2 regions of the Anoxybacillus kestanbolensis genome follow, and region 2 is predicted to be linked to the other one. Evidence: riboswitches for the same ligand, from Rfam matches in the RefSeq annotation. Region 2 holds a riboswitch; the other holds the start of a gene.
The links. Region 2 has a riboswitch for S-adenosylmethionine ahead of BO219_RS11920 (acetamidase/formamidase family protein). Riboswitches for the same ligand answer to the same signal wherever they lie in the genome.
Positions count from the first base shown of each region.

Region 1 (13,487 bases), on a different contig from region 2:
GCAAAAAAATGGCTAGATGACAACAACATTTCTGTGCAAGCGATACATATTGTTGAACAGCCTCCGTCAAAAGAGCAGTTGCGGATGTTATATGAAAAAAGTGGGCTTGATTTAAAGAAATTTTTTAATACGAGCGGCATGAAGTATCGTGAACTTGGATTAAAAGACAAATTAAAAACGATGACAGAAGAAGACATGTTGCAATTGTTGTCATCAGACGGGATGTTAATCAAGCGTCCAATCATCACAAATGGCGAGCAAGTTATTGTCGGATTTGACGAACAAAAATATCACGAAATGTTTAAATTATCGTGAAATCATGACAAAAATCGTGTATGATGAAAAAGAAGATGATATGTTGGAGGGAAAACGATGAGCATTCCAAAAGAGCTACGTTATTCACAAGAACATGAATGGGTGCGTGTCGAAGGAAATACGGTTCGCATTGGGATTACGGACTTTGCCCAGTCAGAACTCGGCGATATCGTATTCGTTGAATTGCCAGAAGTGGGGGCACAACTCACAGCAAATGAGCCATTTGGTAGCGTGGAGTCAGTAAAAACCGTATCTGAATTATATGCTCCAATTAGCGGAAAAGTCGTAGCTGTGAACGAAGAGTTAAACGACAACCCAGAGTATGTAAACGAATCACCATATGATAAAGCGTGGATGATCGTCATTGAGCCAAGCGATTTAAGTGAAGTGGACAACCTATTAACGGCAGAACAATACGAACAAATGATTAACCAAGATTAAAAAAACAACTCACAGGGCACCCTACAACACAGGGGTGTCTTTTTTGTTAAAACAAAGAACAATCGATATTACAAAAGATGTTGTTGGGAAATTTAATGAAAACGGCAACTTTGAGCTGTTTTATGACAACGAATGTGTTGGAGAATTTGTTCAAGAAACGAATAAGTTAAAGTTAAAGCATGGATACCAACAACAAAACGGGCGTATTTTGAAAAGCGTAACAGTTACTGAACATCCAAATATGAAATATGTCGATTGTGATACAGAAGGTGGTTGGTGTTAAGGACAGCGACATCGCTGTCCTTTTGTATTGGATAAAAGGAGAAAAAGTGTGCGATCACGAATATAATATACATAAATGAATGTACAAGGTGATGACGATGGCGATTGTAGAGGTAGAAAAAGTGATTATTGTCGAAGGGCGCTCAGATAAACGAAAAATCGAAAGCATCATTAGTGAGCCAGTTGAAATTATATGTACAAATGGAACGCTTGGTACCGCCAAACTTGATGAATTAATCGATGCTTTGTACGATAAAGAAGTGTACATTTTAGTCGATTCCGATGAAGCGGGGGAAAAATTGCGCCGTCAACTTCGCCGTGAATTTCCACAAGCTGAGCATTTATACGTCGATAAAATGTATCGCGAAGTGGCAGCAGCTCCGAAGCATCATATTGCGGTCGTGTTATTAAGTGCAAATATCGATGTACACGCACAATATTTATAGAAAGTTGTGTGATCGTTGTGAAAGTTGTCTATATGTACACGCCATTATGTGGAACATGTCAAGTGGCAAGTCGAATGGTTGATGTACTTGAGCAGTTATTGCCATCTGTTACATTTGAACGTCAAGATTTAAACTACGTGCCGGACAAAGCGGTTGAGTGGTGCATCGAAAGCGTTCCGTGTTTACTTATTTTTCAACATGATAAACTTGTACAAAAAATATATGCTTTTCATTCTGTTCCATATTTATACGAAACGTTGCGAAAGCTGGCTGAATAAAGCCAGCTTTCGACATATTTCTTGGGAAATTGACGAGGAAACGAGACATTTGTCGAGCGTTTATAGCAGGAACTACTCGCATTTATATGGAAACAATGGATATGAGAAATATAGGACGGGGGCGATTGAATGAACATGTTAGCGCCGATTTTGCCGAATGACTGTTTATATATTCAACTACAATGGGAGAGTCGAGAAGTATTATTATGCATATCGAAAGAAGGTATTCGTCGCGTAGAAGAGGTAGATGGAGAGCGAGTCATTACGATTCGTGGTTCGGCACAGGCGATTATGTCGCTATTGCAAGGGTCTTTAAAACTACAGCAACAACTGCGATTAAACGAATTGTCCGTCACAGCATCGTTTCGTCACATTTTATTGTTAGAGTCGATCTTTTTCCTTGCCAAGCCGTATGATGTTGTTCGTTGACGAACGCATTTTGTCGTGTTAAAATTCAAAATATTCATAAATTATTGTATTTGGGGAGAAACGATGAAATTTGAAACGATTGCTGTTCATGGCGGATTGCAAACGGATCCAGTAACGAAAGCGCGTGCAGTGCCAATTTATCAATCGAATGCGTATTTGTTTGATAACACAGAGCATGCGGCCAATTTGTTTGCGTTAAAGGAAGCTGGGTACATTTATACGCGCATTCATAATCCGACGGTAACGGTGTTTGAAGAGCGTGTCGCTCAACTTGAAGGGGGCATTGGTGCTTTAGCGGTAGCGAGCGGCATGGCTGCTATTACGATGGCAATATTAAACGTCGCTCAAGCGGGAGATGATATTGTTTCTGCTTCGACGTTATATGGAGGAACGTACAATTTGTTTGCGAATACGTTGCCGAAATACGGCATTACAACACATTTTGTCGATCCGTCTGATCCAGAAAATTTCCGTGCGGCAATTACACCAAAAACGAAAGCGATTTTTGCTGAAACAATTGGCAACCCAAGCCTGCATGTGTTAGACATTGAGGCAGTTGCGGAAATTGCGCATGAAGCAGGCATTCCGTTGATTATTGACAACACGTTTGCGACGCCATACCTTTGCCGGCCAATCGAACACGGAGCGGATATTGTTATTCATTCGGCAACGAAATGGTTGCTTGGTAACGGAACGACGTTAGGTGGTATCATTGTCGATGGTGGAAAATTTGATTGGAATTCGCCGAAGTTTCCAGCGTTTACGGCGCCAGATCCAAGTTACCATAATCTCGTATACGCAGACATCGGTGCGGCGGCGTATATCGTCAAAGCACGCGTGCAGTTGTTACGTGACTTAGGACCGGCGATTAGCCCGTTCAACGCCTTCCAGTTTAATTTAGGGCTGGAGACGTTGCATGTCCGCATGAAAGAGCATATTGCCAATACGAGAAAAATCGTCGAGTATTTGGACAACCATCCAGCAGTCCATTGGGTGTTGTACCCTGAACATGACAATCATCCAGCAAAAGAGCTAGCGAAAAAATATATGCCAAAAGGGGCAGGAGCAGTCGTTGTCTTCGGCATTCAAGGTGGCCGTGAAGCAGGGGCTACGTTAATTAACAACGTTAAGCTTTGGTCGCATGTTGCCAACGTCGGTGATGCAAAAAGTTTAATTATTCATCCTGCAAGTACAACGCATCAACAGTTAAGTTCAGAAGATTTGAAAGCATCCGGCGTGACAGAAGATATGATTCGTTTATCGGTCGGTATTGAAAATGTCGATGATTTAATCGAAGACTTAGAACAAGCGATTGAAGCGGCGACAGGGGTACGGTCGATGTATTCGCGGGTGTAAATATGAAAGGTGCTAGTTAGATTTTTCGACTAGCACCTTTCATTTTATGAGTTGTAACCGCAGCGCTTTAACAAAGCGGCGGGTTTGTTCGTAGCCCGACATCCGAAGAGTAGCGGTTTCTCATGCTATATATTCAGTTCACTTGATTATGAAGGGGAAATAGTTGAAAAATTTTTATTGACACCGTCCTTCATTCGATGATATACTCACTTTTGTAGTTTAAAATGATCCTTAAACATATTAAAACGTTAACTGAATAAAGCGTTTAAAAGCGCTCTTATCAAGAGAGGTGGAGGGATGTGCCCGATGAAACCCGGCAACCGTCAGCGCTGCTGAAATGGTGCCAATTCACACAAAGCGTTTGCTTTGAGAGATAAGAGACAGAATGGACGATTCGCGCCTTTCTGTTCTCTTGAGCAGAAAGGCTTTTTTCATGGAAGGAAGGTGACAGCAACGTGATCACATTATCGAATGTAACAAAAGTGTACAAAGCAGCAAGTGGGAATGTAACGGCAGTCGATCATGTGAATTTGCATATCGAACAAGGAGAAATTTTCGGTATCATCGGTTATAGTGGAGCAGGGAAAAGCTCGCTCATTCGGTTATTGAACGGATTAGAAAAGCCGACGAGCGGTGAAGTGATTGTTGATGGGAAAGATATGGGGAAAATTAGCGGGAAGCAGTTACGCCAAGCGCGCCAACAAATCGGCATGATTTTTCAACATTTTAATTTGCTTTGGTCACGAACCGTGCGCGAAAATATTGCTTTTCCGTTAGAAATTGCTGGCGTGCCGAAAGAAGAACGGATGAAGCGTGTCGATGAACTTATTCAACTCGTCGGTTTACAAGGGAGAGAAAATGCGTATCCATCGCAACTGAGCGGCGGACAAAAGCAACGCGTTGGTATTGCACGCGCATTAGCGAACAATCCGAAAGTGCTGTTATGCGATGAAGCAACATCGGCGCTTGATCCGCAAACGACCGACTCAATTTTAGACTTGCTTGTTGATATTAATAAACGTCTCGGTTTAACGATCGTATTAATTACACACGAGATGCACGTGATTCGCAAAATTTGTGATCGCGTTGCGGTCATGGAAAACGGAAAAATTGTCGAAATGGGCGAAGTGCTTCACGTATTCCGCAAGCCAGAACAGCCGATTACAAAACGATTTGTTCAGCAAGTGACAGAGCCGGAAGAAACGAAAGAAGCGATGTTGCATCTTCTTGAACGATATCCGAATGGTAAAGTTGTTCAACTGACATTCGTTGGTGAAGCAGCTGAGCAACCGCTCATCACACAACTCATTCGTCAATTCGATTTAAATATAAATATTTTACAAGGGAAAATTTCACAGACACATCACGGAGCATACGGGGTGCTGTTCATTCATTTAGACGGTGCGAATGAGGAGATTGAGCGAGCGCTCGCTTTTATTCGCCAGCAAGAAGTTGAAGTGGAGGTGTTGGCGAATGTTCAATGAACTATTTCCGAACGTTGTTTGGGATAAAATATGGGCGGCCACGACGGAAACGTTGTATATGACCGCCGTCTCCGTTGTCGCAACGTTTGTGCTTGGTATTTTACTCGGATTGTTGTTGTTTTTAACGTCTAAGGGAAACATATGGGAAAATCGTTTTATTAACGGTGTGATCGCATCGTTCGTCAACATTTTTCGTTCCATTCCGTTCATTATTTTAATTATTTTGCTCATTCCATTTACGAAACTTGTTGTTGGTACAATTCTTGGAGCGAATGCTGCGCTACCGGCACTCATTATCGGGGCCGCTCCGTTTTATGCACGCATGGTTGAAATTGCGCTTCGTGAAATTGATAAAGGTGTCATTGAAGCGGCAAAAGCGATGGGGGCAACGACAGCAACAATTATTTGGAAAGTGCTTCTCCCTGAAGCGTTGCCAGCACTTGTATCTGGTATTACAGTTACAGCGATCGCGCTCGTTGGTTATACAGCGATGGCAGGAGTTGTCGGTGCTGGGGGGCTTGGAAACTTAGCGTATTTAGAAGGGTTTCAACGTGACAATAACGACGTCACGTTCGTTGCAACAGTGCTCATTTTAGTCATCGTCTTTATCATTCAGTTTATTGGTGACCTTGTCACTTCTAAAATAGATAAACGATAAAAGGAGGAAAAAACAAATGAAAAAATGGTTCTCTTTACTTGTTGCTGCAGTTGTTGTATTAGCGCTCGCTGCTTGCGGAAAAAGCGAAAGTGCCGAAGAAAAGACGAATAAGCTTGTCGTTGGGGCATCAAACGTGCCACATGCCGAAATTTTAGAAAAAGCAAAACCGATTTTAAAAGAAAAAGGAATCGAATTAGAAATTGTGACGTTCCAAGATTACGTGTTACCAAACAAAGCATTAGCGGATAAAGAGTTAGATGCAAACTATTTCCAACACATTCCTTATTTAGAATCTCAAATGAAAGAACATGGCTATGACTTTGTGAATGCAGGCGGTATTCATATTGAGCCGATTGGCGTATATTCAAAAAAATACAAAAGTCTTGAAGAGCTACCAAACGGTGCAAAAATCATTATGAGTAACTCTGTTGCTGATCACGGTCGTATTTTATCGATGCTTGAAGAAAAAGGACTAATTAAATTAAAAGATGGTGTCGATAAGACGAAAGCAACAATTGATGACATTGTTGAAAATCCGAAAAATTTAGTATTTGAAGCGGATGTTGAGGCAGGATTGCTTCCGCAAGTGTATAAAAATGATGAAGGAGATGCGGTATTAATTAACGCAAACTATGCGTTAGATGCCGGATTAGATCCAGCAAAAGATCCGATTGCGGTTGAGTCGCCAGAAAACAACCCATACGTGAACATTATCGCGGTTCGTAAAGGTGATGAAAACCGTAAAGAAATTCAGACGCTTGTTGAAGTGTTGCAATCAAAGGAAATTCAAGACTTCATTTTACAAAAATATAATGGTGCTGTTATTCCAGCAACGAAATAAGGATGTCCATTCGGGCGTCCTTTTATATTTTCTCGAAAACGACGCATGATAAAAAGGAAGGAGGAGTGCATATGTCGATAGAACAATGTTTACACGAATATAAGCAAGGGTTAGGCACCGTTCACACAACAAATGCCTCATGTTGGACGAGCGTTTAACGCATTTACGGAAGCTTGCTTCGTCGAAGGGGAGCTATCAAAAAAGAAAAACAACTCATCGCACTAGCGATTAGTGTCGCTAAACAAGATGAATATTGTACCATTTATCATATTGAAAGGGTGCATCGATGAAGGGGCGACAGAGAAAGAAATATTTGAAGCGTGTGCTGTCGCATCTGCTTTAGCTGGAGGGGCGACGATGAGCCAGTCCGTTACGCTCGTTCGACAATGTGTCAATGAATTTACTCGCATGCATTAAAGGGTAGGGGGTTCCCCACCTGTTTTACATATATGATAAAACAAGCAAACTTTAGAAACAAAAAAGTATCAAAATGCTTGCAATAAGGTTGCTAATACTTTTCATCTGTTATAAAATTGTAATGAGAATAAAATGAGAATTACGTTTCATGAACATAAGCGAAACTGGAGGTATTTTTTTATGGCAACATTAACAATTAAAGATCTTCACGTTGCAATTGACGGAAAAGAAATTTTAAAAGGGGTTAACCTTGAAATTAAAGGTGGCGAGTTCCATGCGATCATGGGGCCGAACGGAACAGGGAAATCGACGTTATCCGCTGCCATTATGGGGCATCCAAAATATGAAGTAACAAAAGGAAGCATTACATTAGATGGTCAAGATGTATTAGAAATGGAAGTAGATGAGCGCGCTCGTGCTGGGCTATTTTTAGCGATGCAATATCCGAGCGAAATTAGCGGTGTAACAAATGCGGATTTCCTTCGCTCAGCAATTAACGCACGTCGCGGAGAAGGAAATGAAATTTCATTAATGAAATTTATCCGTCAATTAGATGAAAAAATGGCGTTTTTAGAAATGAATCCAGATATGGCGCATCGTTATTTAAACGAAGGATTTTCAGGTGGAGAGAAAAAGAGAAACGAAATTTTACAATTAATGATGTTACAACCGAAAATTGCTATTTTAGATGAAATTGATTCCGGTCTTGATATCGATGCATTAAAAGTTGTCGCAAAAGGTGTAAATGACATGCGCAATAGCGACTTTGGCTGTTTAATCATTACGCACTATCAGCGTTTATTAAACTACATTACGCCAGATTACGTGCATGTTATGATGCAAGGACGCATCGTGAAATCTGGTGGTCCAGAGTTAGCACAACGTCTTGAGGCTGAAGGATACGATTGGATTAAAAAAGAGCTAGGCATTGAAGATGAAGTCGTCGAGCAAGAAGCGTAAGCGTTAGGAGGATTTGTGATGATTGAGACGAAACTACCATTCGACCAACAGTATGTCCGCTCTTTTTCTGAAGGGCGTGGAGAACCGGACTGGCTTTTAAACGTTCGCTTACAAGCTCTTGCGCAAGCTGAACAACTTCCTTTACCGAAGCCAGATAAAACGAAAATTGATCGTTGGAACTTTACACAATTTTCTACTCATCTCGTTGAAAGCGCACCGCTTTCTTCGCTAGAAGAGCTACCTGAACAAGTAAAAGTGCTCATCGATATAGCTGAGGAGCAAAAAAACGTATATGTTCAGCGAGATCATACATGTGCATACGTATCGCTTGCTGATGAATTAAAAGAAAAAGGTGTTATTTTCACAGACTTAGCAACAGCTGTTCGCGAACATAGCGACCTTGTGGAAAAATATTTTATGGACGGCGTCAAAGTAAATGAGCACCGTCTTACTGCCCTTCATGCGGCGCTTGTTAACGGTGGAGTGTTCGTATATGTGCCAAAGCATGTGCAAATCGACGTTCCTTTGCAGGCGGTATATGTCCATGAAAAGGCGGAAGCGTTATTTAACCATGTCATTATCGTTGCGGATGTCGGTAGCAAAGTGACGTATGTTGAAAACTATATTTCAACATGTGAACGTTCCGAAGCGATCGTGAACATCATTGCTGAAGTGTTTGCATTAGACGATGCGCAAGTATTTTTTGGCGCTGTGGACAGTTTAGCGAAAGGGACGACGACATACGTAAACCGCCGCGGTATCACAGGTCGTCATGCACGCATTGAATGGGCGCTCGGTTTAATGAATGACGGGAATACGATTTCAGAAAACGTGACGCGCCTCATTGGTGATGGGTCGCTTGGCGATACGAAGACGGTCGTTGTGGGTCGCGGTGAGCAAGTGCAAAACTTTACAACGAGCGTGATTCATTACGGCAAGCATACGGAAGGATACATTTTAAAACATGGCGTAGTCAAAGATGAAGCAACATCTATTTTTAACGGTATTGGCAAAATTGAGCATGGGGCATCGAAATCAAATGCAGAGCAAGAATCACGCGTGCTTATGTTAAGTCCGAAAGCGCGTGGCGACGCGAACCCAATTTTATTAATTGATGAAGATGATGTTACAGCAGGCCACGCTGCATCTGTCGGTCGTGTTGATCCGACGCAACTATATTATTTAATGAGCCGCGGCATTCCGAAAGTAGAAGCTGAGCGATTAATTATTCACGGCTTTTTAGCACCTGTCGTTAATGAAATTCCGATTGAGCGTGTGAAAAAACAATTAATTGAAGTGATCGAAAGGAAAGTTAAATGATGAACGTAAAAGAACTTCGTCAACTATTCCCGATTTTAGATCAACAAGTAAACGGCAAGCCGCTCGTTTATTTAGATAGCGCAGCGACTTCTCAAAAGCCGTTGCCTGTCATTGAAGCGATTGACAACTATTATCGGCAATACAATTCGAACGTTCATCGCGGCGTGCATACGCTCGGTACGAAGGCAACCGACGCATACGAAGGGGCTCGTGAAAAAGTGCGCCGCTTCATTGGTGCCGCTTCGACGGAAGAAATTATTTTTACGCGTGGGACGACAACGGCCATTAACTTAGTGGCGGCAAGTTACGGTCGCGCAAACGTGCGCGAAGGCGATGAAATCGTCATTACGTATATGGAGCACCATAGTAACATTATCCCCTGGCAACAAGTTGCTAAACAAACAGGGGCGACATTAAAATATATTCCGCTTCAGCCTGACGGAACGATTCGTTTAGAAGATGTAGAACAAACAGTCACGCCAAACACGAAAATTGTAGCTGTCATGCACGTATCCAACGTGCTCGGTACAATCAACCCAGTAAAAGAAATTGCACAAATTGCCCATAAGCACGGCGCTGTCATGGTCGTTGACGGAGCACAAAGCACGCCGCATATGAAAGTGAACGTACAGGAGCTCGATTGCGACTTTTATGCGTTTTCTGGGCATAAAATGTGCGGACCGACAGGCATTGGGGTGTTATACGGTAAAAAGCGCTTGCTTGAGCAAATGGAGCCTGTGGAATTCGGCGGGGAAATGATTGATTTTGTTGGGTTGTACGAGTCAACATGGAAAGAGCTTCCGTGGAAATTTGAGGGTGGTACACCAATTATCGCAGGAGCGATTGGCTTAGGAGCGGCGATTGATTTTCTTGAGCAAGTCGGGTTAGACCATATCGCTGAGCATGAACATCGTTTAGCGCAATATGCGCTTGAACAGCTTGCGACGATTGATGGATTGACGATTTACGGTCCGAAAGCGCGTGCAGGGCTTGTGACATTTAATATTGACGGTGTGCATCCGCACGATGTTGCGACCGTCTTAGATGCGGAAGGTATTGCTGTTCGTGCTGGTCACCATTGTGCGCAACCACTTATGAAGTGGCTAAACGTGACGGCAACTGCACGCGCAAGCTTTTATTTGTACAACACAGAAGAGGAAATTGATGCACTCGTTTCAGCATTAAAGAAAACGAAGGAGTATTTCAGCTATGTCTTTTAATAGCCATTTAGATACGTTGTATCGACAAGTCATTATGGATCATTATAAAAACCCGAGAAATCGTGGTGTGTTAGAAGGGGAACACGTCGATATCAACATGAACAACCCGACGTGTGGCGACCGTATTCATTTAACGTTAAAAGTAGAAGGCGGAAAAATTGTCGATGCGAAGTTTGAAGGAGAGGGCTGTTCTATTTCGATGTCCTCCGCATCGATGATGACGGAGGCGATTAAAGGAAAAACGATTGAAGAGGCGCTCAAGCTATCAACGATTTTTTCCGACATGATGCAAGGAAAAGATTATGATGATTCGATTGATTTAGGTGATATTGAAGCACTTCAAGGTGTATCGAAATTTCCAGCTCGCATTAAATGTGCAACGTTAGCGTGGAAAGCGATGGAAAAAGGATTGCATGAGCAACAAGGCTAGTCATAAAAAGGAGGCGAACGAGATGGCGAAAAAAATGCCAGAAATCGGTGAATATAAGTACGGTTTCGCCGATAAAGATGTATCTGTCTTCCGCGCTGAGCGTGGATTAACGCGCGAAATTGTAGAAGAAATTTCGCGAATGAAAAATGAACCAAAGTGGATGCTTGACTTTCGCTTGAAGGCGTTAGATATTTTTTACAGCATGCCGATGCCACAATGGGGTGGCGATTTATCAAGCTTAGATTTCGATGAAATTACGTATTACGTCAAACCTTCAGAAAAATCTGGGCGCTCATGGGATGAAGTACCAGAAGAAATTAAAGCGACGTTCGATAAGCTCGGTATTCCAGAAGCAGAACAAAAATATTTAGCAGGGGTATCGGCTCAATACGAATCAGAAGTTGTATACCACAACATGAAAGAAGACCTTGAGAAATTAGGTGTCATTTTTAAAGACACAGACTCGGCGCTAAAAGAAAACGAAGATTTGTTCCGCGAGCATTGGGCGAAAGTCGTTCCGCCGACGGATAATAAATTTGCGGCACTCAACTCAGCCGTTTGGTCGGGTGGTTCGTTCATTTACGTACCAAAAGGTGTAAAAGTTGATACGCCATTGCAAGCGTATTTCCGCATTAACTCTGAAAATATGGGACAGTTTGAACGGACGTTAATTATCGTCGACGAAGGGGCACACGTTCACTATGTTGAAGGCTGTACGGCGCCTGTCTATACGACAAACTCCCTTCATAGCGCCGTCGTTGAAATTATCGTGAAAAAAGGCGCGTATTGCCGTTATACGACGATTCAAAACTGGGCAAACAACGTCTTCAACCTCGTGACGAAACGTGCAGTTTGTGAAGAAAACGCGACGATGGAATGGATTGACGGAAATATCGGATCAAAGTTAACGATGAAATATCCAGCAGTTATTTTAAAAGGAGAAGGTGCGCGTGGTTTGACACTTTCGATTGCGATTGCTGGAAAAGGACAACATCAAGACGCAGGTGCAAAAATGATTCACTTAGCACCAAATACGTCATCAACGATCGTATCCAAATCGATTTCGAAACAAGGCGGAAAAGTCACATATCGCGGTATCGTTCATTTCGGACGGAAGGCGGACGGATCGCGTTCAAATATTGAGTGCGATACACTTATCATGGATAATCAATCAACATCTGATACAATTCCATATAACGAAATTTTAAACGACAACATTTCGCTTGAACATGAAGCGAAAGTGTCGAAAGTATCAGAAGAACAATTATTCTATCTGATGAGCCGCGGTATTTCCGAACAAGAAGCAACAGAAATGATCGTAATGGGCTTTATCGAGCCGTTTACAAGAGAATTGCCGATGGAATATGCGGTTGAAATGAACCGTCTCATTAAGTTTGAAATGGAAGGTAGTATTGGTTAATGAACAGCTGATGATCTGTGCTATGCAGGTCATCGGCTTTTTTTGTATGTTATGGTAAGATAAAATGTAGGTGATGAAGATGATTTATGTCGGATTAACAGGTTGGGGCGATCATGATAGTTTATATCCGTCTCGACTTGCGTCAAAAGATAAGCTACAAGCGTATGCCGCTTATTTTCCAACGGTTGAGGTTGATGCGTATTTTTATGCGATTCAACCGCGCCAGAACGTTGAAAAATGGATGGCGGAAACGCCTGCGTCATTCCAATTTGTCGTGAAAGCGTATCAAGGAATGACAGGGCATCAACGTGGTGACATTCCATATGCAAACAAAGACGAGATGTTTACTGCATTTTTACAATCGATTGAGCCATTTCAACAAGGAAATAAGCTTGCGATGGTGTTATTTCAATTTCCACCTTGGTTCGATTGTAAAAAAGAACATGTTTACTATTTGCGTTGGTGCCGGGAGCGAATGGGGAATGTTCCTGTGGCACTTGAATTTCGTCATCAATCTTGGTTTTCCCCTCCGTTTTACGAAAAGACGTTGCGTTTTATGGAAGAAGAGCGCTGGATCCATAGCATTTGCGATGAACCGCAAGCGGGGGAAGGATCGGTACCGACTGTTTTGCATCCAACAGATCCAAATAAAACGCTCATTCGTCTACACGGACGCAACGTAGCTGGTTGGAATAAACGAGATGACGAAAATTGGCGTGCCGTTCGTTATTTATATCGATACAACGAGCAAGAGTTGCAAGAATGGGTAAAACATATTCGTCTGTTACAAACGAAATGTGAACATATTTACGTGTTGTTTAACAACAATTCGGGCGGTGATGCCGCTCATAATGCAAAACAGCTCTTGCAGATGTTAAGTATTGAGTATACGGACTTAGCGCCACGGCAATTAGATTTGTTTTCATAATGGGGGATGAAAATGGAATACATACTTCTGTTAGTGATTGGTTTTTTAGCAGGAACGATCGGCAGTCTTGTCGGTTTAGGGGGAGGGGTCATTATCGTTCCCGCGCTTCTTTTTTTAAGCACCGCACATGTATTGCCAGCGATTTCACCACAAATGGCGGTTGGTACATCGCTTGTCGTCATTATTTTTAATGGATTGTCGTCAACTTTAACATATATGAAGCATAAAATGGTGGACTATAAAAGCGGCTTGTTTTTTTTCA
Region 1 covers NZ_MQAD01000020.1:33,289-46,775, forward strand. The annotation lists gene BO219_RS11010 (arsenate reductase family protein) at 1-315, shown strand, start outside; gene gcvH (glycine cleavage system protein GcvH) at 373-756, shown strand; gene BO219_RS11020 (YusG family protein) at 791-1,039, shown strand; gene BO219_RS11025 (ribonuclease M5) at 1,137-1,484, shown strand; gene BO219_RS11030 (thioredoxin family protein) at 1,493-1,762, shown strand; gene BO219_RS11035 (hypothetical protein) at 1,892-2,191, shown strand; gene BO219_RS11040 (O-acetylhomoserine aminocarboxypropyltransferase/cysteine synthase family protein) at 2,255-3,547, shown strand; SAM riboswitch class I at 3,822-3,927, shown strand; gene BO219_RS11045 (methionine ABC transporter ATP-binding protein) at 4,003-5,031, shown strand; gene BO219_RS11050 (methionine ABC transporter permease) at 5,021-5,689, shown strand; gene BO219_RS11055 (MetQ/NlpA family ABC transporter substrate-binding protein) at 5,706-6,530, shown strand; partial or broken gene BO219_RS11060 (carboxymuconolactone decarboxylase family protein) at 6,602-6,947, shown strand; gene sufC (Fe-S cluster assembly ATPase SufC) at 7,128-7,907, shown strand; gene sufD (Fe-S cluster assembly protein SufD) at 7,923-9,227, shown strand; gene BO219_RS11075 (cysteine desulfurase) at 9,227-10,447, shown strand; gene sufU (Fe-S cluster assembly sulfur transfer protein SufU) at 10,437-10,877, shown strand; gene sufB (Fe-S cluster assembly protein SufB) at 10,900-12,297, shown strand; gene BO219_RS11090 (DUF72 domain-containing protein) at 12,377-13,225, shown strand; gene BO219_RS11095 (sulfite exporter TauE/SafE family protein) at 13,238-13,487, shown strand, end outside.
Region 1: it holds a riboswitch for S-adenosylmethionine, as region 2 does, so the genes downstream of both, BO219_RS11045 (methionine ABC transporter ATP-binding protein) here and BO219_RS11920 (acetamidase/formamidase family protein) in region 2, are expected to answer to the same signal.

Region 2 (5,993 bases):
TTTATTATGAAGTGAATCATCGTATATCAGAAGAATGGTGGAAATTTCGAGGTAACAGATGCAGCAGGAAATAAGATAACAATAGTCAGTGTTTGTATTTTTAACATATTCACCGAGAAAGTCTCCCGCCTCTAAAAAATAACGTGCAGGCGGGAGAGGTTCACGGGAATTTGATAGCTATTATGTTGTAACAGTTGTTGTCGACGATGGAGCAAATTGAACAATTTCTAACACGATAGGTGTACCAGCAGGTATTGGATCACCGCCAGCAGGAACATTAATCGCAAGCGATCCGACAGTTGTGGCACCTGGTGTATATGTCGAGATATCGTCCATTTGTAAAACACCGTTAATATAAACATTATAGTAACTATTATTGGCTGCTAAAGTTGGTAGAGTTGTAGCGGCTGTTCCATCATCTTGAAAAAAATCTGCTGCATCGATTGTTAATGTCGAGCCCGCAGCTGTTTCTGCTGTTGTAACATAGAAAAATCTTGTGTCGGTTGGTACTGCATCCGTTGTCGTGGAAGCAGAAACGAAAAGTTTCATGAGTTGAAGAGCCATATGTGTATCCCCCTTTCTTTGAAAAATTGATTGATTTGAATGTTTAAGATAATAAAAATCAAATGTAAGATGACATCTGATATGTCAGAAAAATCGATTAGTTGTTTGACGTGTATAGATGTTGTCTACATTTGTTGATTATCAAAAACATTTTCAATTTATAATATGACTGATTTACATGAATTGCTTTAGCCGTTTGTCATATATAACTCTAACTTAAACTTTGAACATATGAATTAAACATGAAAATCAACCAGGGTTCGGCTCGCTTTTTAAATATGTTGGAAAATTATATATAGTTCGTAAAAAGTAAAAATAAAATGCAAAAAATGATGAATCTGTGCCAGTGATTGAAAAATATGAAATGAATCGTTTATTATATTTAATCTAGCTTCATGTTCACTTTATTTATTCATTTTGCATATAATGTATAAATCCATTTGCACAATTCCATTCTTAAAAAGATGTCGCATATGGGGAAAGTGTGTTTTGAAATCTTTTATTGCGGGAAGAAAGGAGTGTTTCACTCTAATTTATCGCCTTATTTCAAATAGGGTGTATTTACTAAATTTTCAATTTGGGTGGTATCAATGAAACGAGATAATAAATATCAGAAACATATCATTGCTGTTCCAAAAGTTTATGATTGGATAAACACCACATCAATCGTTCAAATTTGCTTTACTATTAAAATTCCCCCTCAAGTTTTACAAGTGGATACTTACCAATATAATGCTATATCAGACGGAATAAAAACAGTTTATACGAATGCGGATGAATTAGTTGAATATGGAAATAAAGGAATATTAGACCCGACGAAGGTATCGTTTATTAATTTATTTATCAATGGAGTGTTACAACCTAAAAACCTATATGAAGTTCAAGAAGGAATGCTGACTTTAAAGTCTGCTGACACTCCAATGGCGGGTGCTCCGATCATTCTTCAATTTATTACGATAAAAGCAGGCATTTAAATGATATATTCTCTTTTCATACTTTCCTTTCTAGCAGGTAGACAAATTTTCGTCATACACCTAGAAAGGATTTATTTTTATGATTCGTTCCAATTCTTCCTCATTCTAATTAAGCAGGCAAAGAATGTGAAGTCAGTCAACTGTAAAATAATCCTTCTACCAATAATATTTATCCCGTTCTAATCGATCACGAGTTTAACGAAGAATTTAAATTTTACTTAAAGGAGTATGTCGGCCGTGCAAATCCGCTTACTTTTGCGGCTCGGCTTACCGAGCGGTTAGGCGGAGCAAAAATCTATCTGAAACGCGAAGATTTAAACCATACCGGTTCACATAAGATTAATAATGTCATCGGACAAATTTGGCTTGCGAAACGAATGGGGGCGAAGCGCGTAATCGCTGAAACAGGTGCGGGACAGCACGGTGTCGCCACAGCGACAGCTTGTGCAATGTTTGGCATGGATTGCACGATTCAATCAAACGGTGCCAGGCACTGTTCGTATGGCAACCGTTCTATTCATATTTTAAATGCCCCTTCTCCAGCCGCAACTGCTTCCATTGAAATTGGAAAGGAAATGATTCGACATTTAGAAAAGTTCCGTTTGGTTGTATAAAATAAGAAATGTACAAAAAACAACCCCATACCCCTTCATCGCGGTATGGGGTATCTTTATAATTTTGCTTGTTCCTAAGAACAACAATAGCTGTCTGTTCTTGCATTAAATTGTGTTAAGTACTTCCCTGACATAATTACGACTACCATGTGATTCTATATAAACTACCCTAAAGAATGGGGATATTGATCGCGTACTAATTGAGTAATGCCAATCTTATCTAGATATTTTACAGGGCATAAGAACGTTACCGTTACTACGCCTGGATGTCTACCAATTTCGATAGAACCTGTAATCGTTGCCCGATTCATTACTTCCGGAACCGTAATCCCTAAAACCTCGGCGGCTCTTTTTAAACCATTTTCAGTTGCTTCATTTAAGTTTGCCCCCGTTCCAATAAAGGAAATAGGGAGGGATTCCTCTAATTTTTTTACACCCCATTGTTCCGCTATATCAAGTGCCATCTCTTTTTCTTTCTTAGTAATAGGTTTTGCCAGATAAGGAAGATCCTCTTCTACAGGTAAAAGAATAGGACCATCAATATTTAAACCTTTAATGACTTTCACTTGAAGAGTTACTATTCCGGCTACATCAGTCGTATGCCCTGCTATTTCACCATCTCCTTGCATAGCGTGCATATCCCCGAGGTAAACACCACCGCCTCGCACTTTTACAGGACAAATGAGAACAGCGCCTTCCCGTACCCGATTAATATCCATATGTCCATCGGTACGATCTTTTAATTGTTCCCGTGTTATAGCATATTCATGCGGAGCGTCTATTAAAAACTGACCAAAATCCCCGGCATTATGGGAATCTGGTAAAGGCCGTGCAGGTGTCGTACCAAGCTGACCCAAGAATGGGCGAACTCTTGCAACTGTTCCAACCAAATCGTGCGGAGCAAATGTTACAATCGGATTTTGTACTGAATTATCAGGTGTCGCCATATAATAGCGACCTTCTCTAGCAATCTGTTCTGCTGCCTCTTTATGCAAAGTAACTCCTATATTCTTGTTGGAATCGAAAGCGATCGTATAACCATTAGTAAATTCAAATGGTGATACATCTGCACCACAATTTGCACAACGAATGGCCTCTTGGCCTATTCCCTCAATCTTAGTCTCCGGATATAGCGTTCCGCATTTAGGACATTTTACAGCAACAAATGGATCCCCTAAAAATCTTCCCTCTACCGGCTTATCATTTCCCGATGAAGTGGCGATTGAAGTTACACGGATTGATTTAATTTTAATGGCAATAGCGTCTCCCACTTCTGCTCCTTCTACAAAAACAGGTTTAGTTACCTCATGACCGCCACGGATACAAGGTGTAATCATCGGTCCCCAACACCCAGGAGCAGTATTAGCAATAATATACCCGCCATCTTTTACAGGTCCAAGCATTTCACCATTGGGATCTAAAATCCCATTCGTAAATTCATTCACAAATACCGTTTGTTTCGCTTCCATATTTTCTCCCCCATTTAAAAAAATATTTACTTATTGATAGCAATTATAAGGGAATAAGCCAAATGTATCAATTTTAGTTGAAAATCCGCCAAAATTAAAACCAAAAGAATGTTGATTTTACAGCATTCTTTTGGTTTGCTTTTTTTAGATTTCGGGATTAAATACTACTTTTCGGACGGCCCCATCGGGTATCTATTGTACACGACTTATCTTTCAGAATGAAAGCCATTCTGCAGGATTTGGCACCGTTCCTGTTATAAGGAGGTTGCCGGACGTCATAGGGCCTGTTCCCTCGGTCACTCTTGATAAGCGGTGATCGTATTCAATTTTTACAACAATAATAATATATTTTTATCTATGTCAACGGAAGATAACGCTTACATTCTTGGTGTATATAGAAAAAAATTTTTTAACGAGTTTTTCATATAGGCAGGGAAGAACGTCAACATGGTTAGTAAACTATACGTAATAGGAAAAAGTGATTTAAAATACTTGTATGAGATTAAAAATTTGCGGGGTGATCTTCATGCGCGTTGTGACTGCTTCAGAAATGTACGCGATTGATCGATATACCATTCAGCAAATCGGCATGAGTGAAGAATCGTTGATGGAAAATGCCGGACAAGCTGTCGCTACAGTTTTGCTGGAACGAATTCAACCTGCTCAGCGCGTCGCTGTATTAGCAGGAACAGGAAACAATGGCGGCGACGGGTTTGTTGTTGCGAGGGTGCTAAAGAGTTATGGTTATACGACGGATTTATGGTTAATACCGCCAAAGGAAAAAGTAAAAGGCGCGGCGAAAAAAGCACTTGAAATCTATGAAAATTCGGGATATGAAGTAAAGAATTACATAGGAAATGAGAAGGAATTTATCGAACAATTACGTCATTATGACGTGATCATTGACGCTTTGCTTGGAATTGGCATAAATGGGGCATTGCGCTCTCCATATAAAGAAATCATTGAAAAAGTGAACGAAGCAAAGGAGCTTGTTGTGTATGCCATTGACGTACCAAGCGGAATTCCGGCGGACGGCGGAGCGGTGGAAACAGCGATTCAGGCGGATGTAACGATTACGATTCAATATCCAAAGCTAAGTGCATATACTTTTCCAACAGCTGATTACTATGGTGAATTAATCGTAGTCGATATTGGTATTCCGCCGCTTTCTCTAGAAAAAAATGCCGAGTTTCGCCGACTATGGAGTGAGGCGGCTGTTGCAAGAACGCTGCCGGTAAGAAAGCGTTCGTCCCATAAAGGTACTTATGGAAAAGGGCTTGTAATTGGCGGCTCGCGAAATATGACAGGCGCTGTCATTATGACCGCAAAAGCGGCTTTAAGAAGCGGAGCTGGATTGCTGACAATGGCTGTTCCGGATGATGTTTATCCCGTTGTCGCCACCCATATTCCAGAGGTGATGTATCATCCGTGTTCATCGTTGAACGGCTGCTTTGCCGGGGAAATCGATTTGATCACCTTGGATGTTGACGCGATTGCCGCAGGACCGGGCATGGGGAGAACGATGGGAGCGAAAAGTGTTGTCCAAAAGGTGCTATGCCAAGATGTTCCAGTCGTTCTTGATGCGGATGCGTTATATTTTTGGAACGATTATGTTTCGATAATACGTGAACGAACAGAAGCGACGATTTTAACGCCGCATCCTGGAGAAATGGCGCGAATGCTTGGCGTTTCCATTGACGATGTCGAAAGAGACCGTTTTGGCATTGCAAAGCAATTTGCAATGAGCAATGGTGTTTACCTTGTGTTAAAAGGACCTTACACCATTGTCACGACTCCAGATGGAAAGCAATACGTGAATACAAGCGGAAATCCAGCGTTAGCAAAAGGCGGAAGCGGCGATGTACTCACTGGAATCATTCTTGCGTTTATCATGCAGCACGACAACATTCAAGAAGCAATTTGCAATGCCGTGTTCGTGCATGGAAAAGCGGCGGATGCGCTCGTCGAGAAGGAGCATTCACCAATGGATGTGCTTGCGACAGATGTCATCGAGGCCATTCCGCAAACACTTTTTTCACTTTATAAAAAGGGAGCCTCGTATCAGAAACAAAGATGAAGTATATGAATACGAAAAATAGACCTCTTCCGAGCATTGCCGTTCAAGCGAGGTCTATTTTTCATTTCGATGCTTGCTTTTAGGGCAGTCTTATTTGTCAATTATGTGTTTTTAATAAGTGAAGTTCTTCCTCTGTGCGGGCGATGCGGCTAATTTGGTAGTCTAACCGTTGATGAATATAGATGATGTCTTCTTTTGTGGCCATCTCACGATTGATGTTAGTCTAGATTATAGACACAACGAATAGAGAAATGTACAGTAAATCTATCAATGATGAGGAGTGTCTATAATGACA
Region 2 covers NZ_MQAD01000025.1:41-6,033, reverse strand. The annotation lists gene BO219_RS11940 (DUF1450 domain-containing protein) at 1-74, shown strand, start outside; gene BO219_RS11935 (DUF4183 domain-containing protein) at 181-564, opposite strand; gene BO219_RS11930 (DUF4183 domain-containing protein) at 1,155-1,538, shown strand; partial or broken gene BO219_RS11925 (pyridoxal-phosphate dependent enzyme) at 1,724-2,011, shown strand; gene BO219_RS11920 (acetamidase/formamidase family protein) at 2,317-3,621, opposite strand; SAM riboswitch class I at 3,825-3,933, opposite strand; gene BO219_RS11915 (bifunctional ADP-dependent NAD(P)H-hydrate dehydratase/NAD(P)H-hydrate epimerase) at 4,148-5,698, shown strand.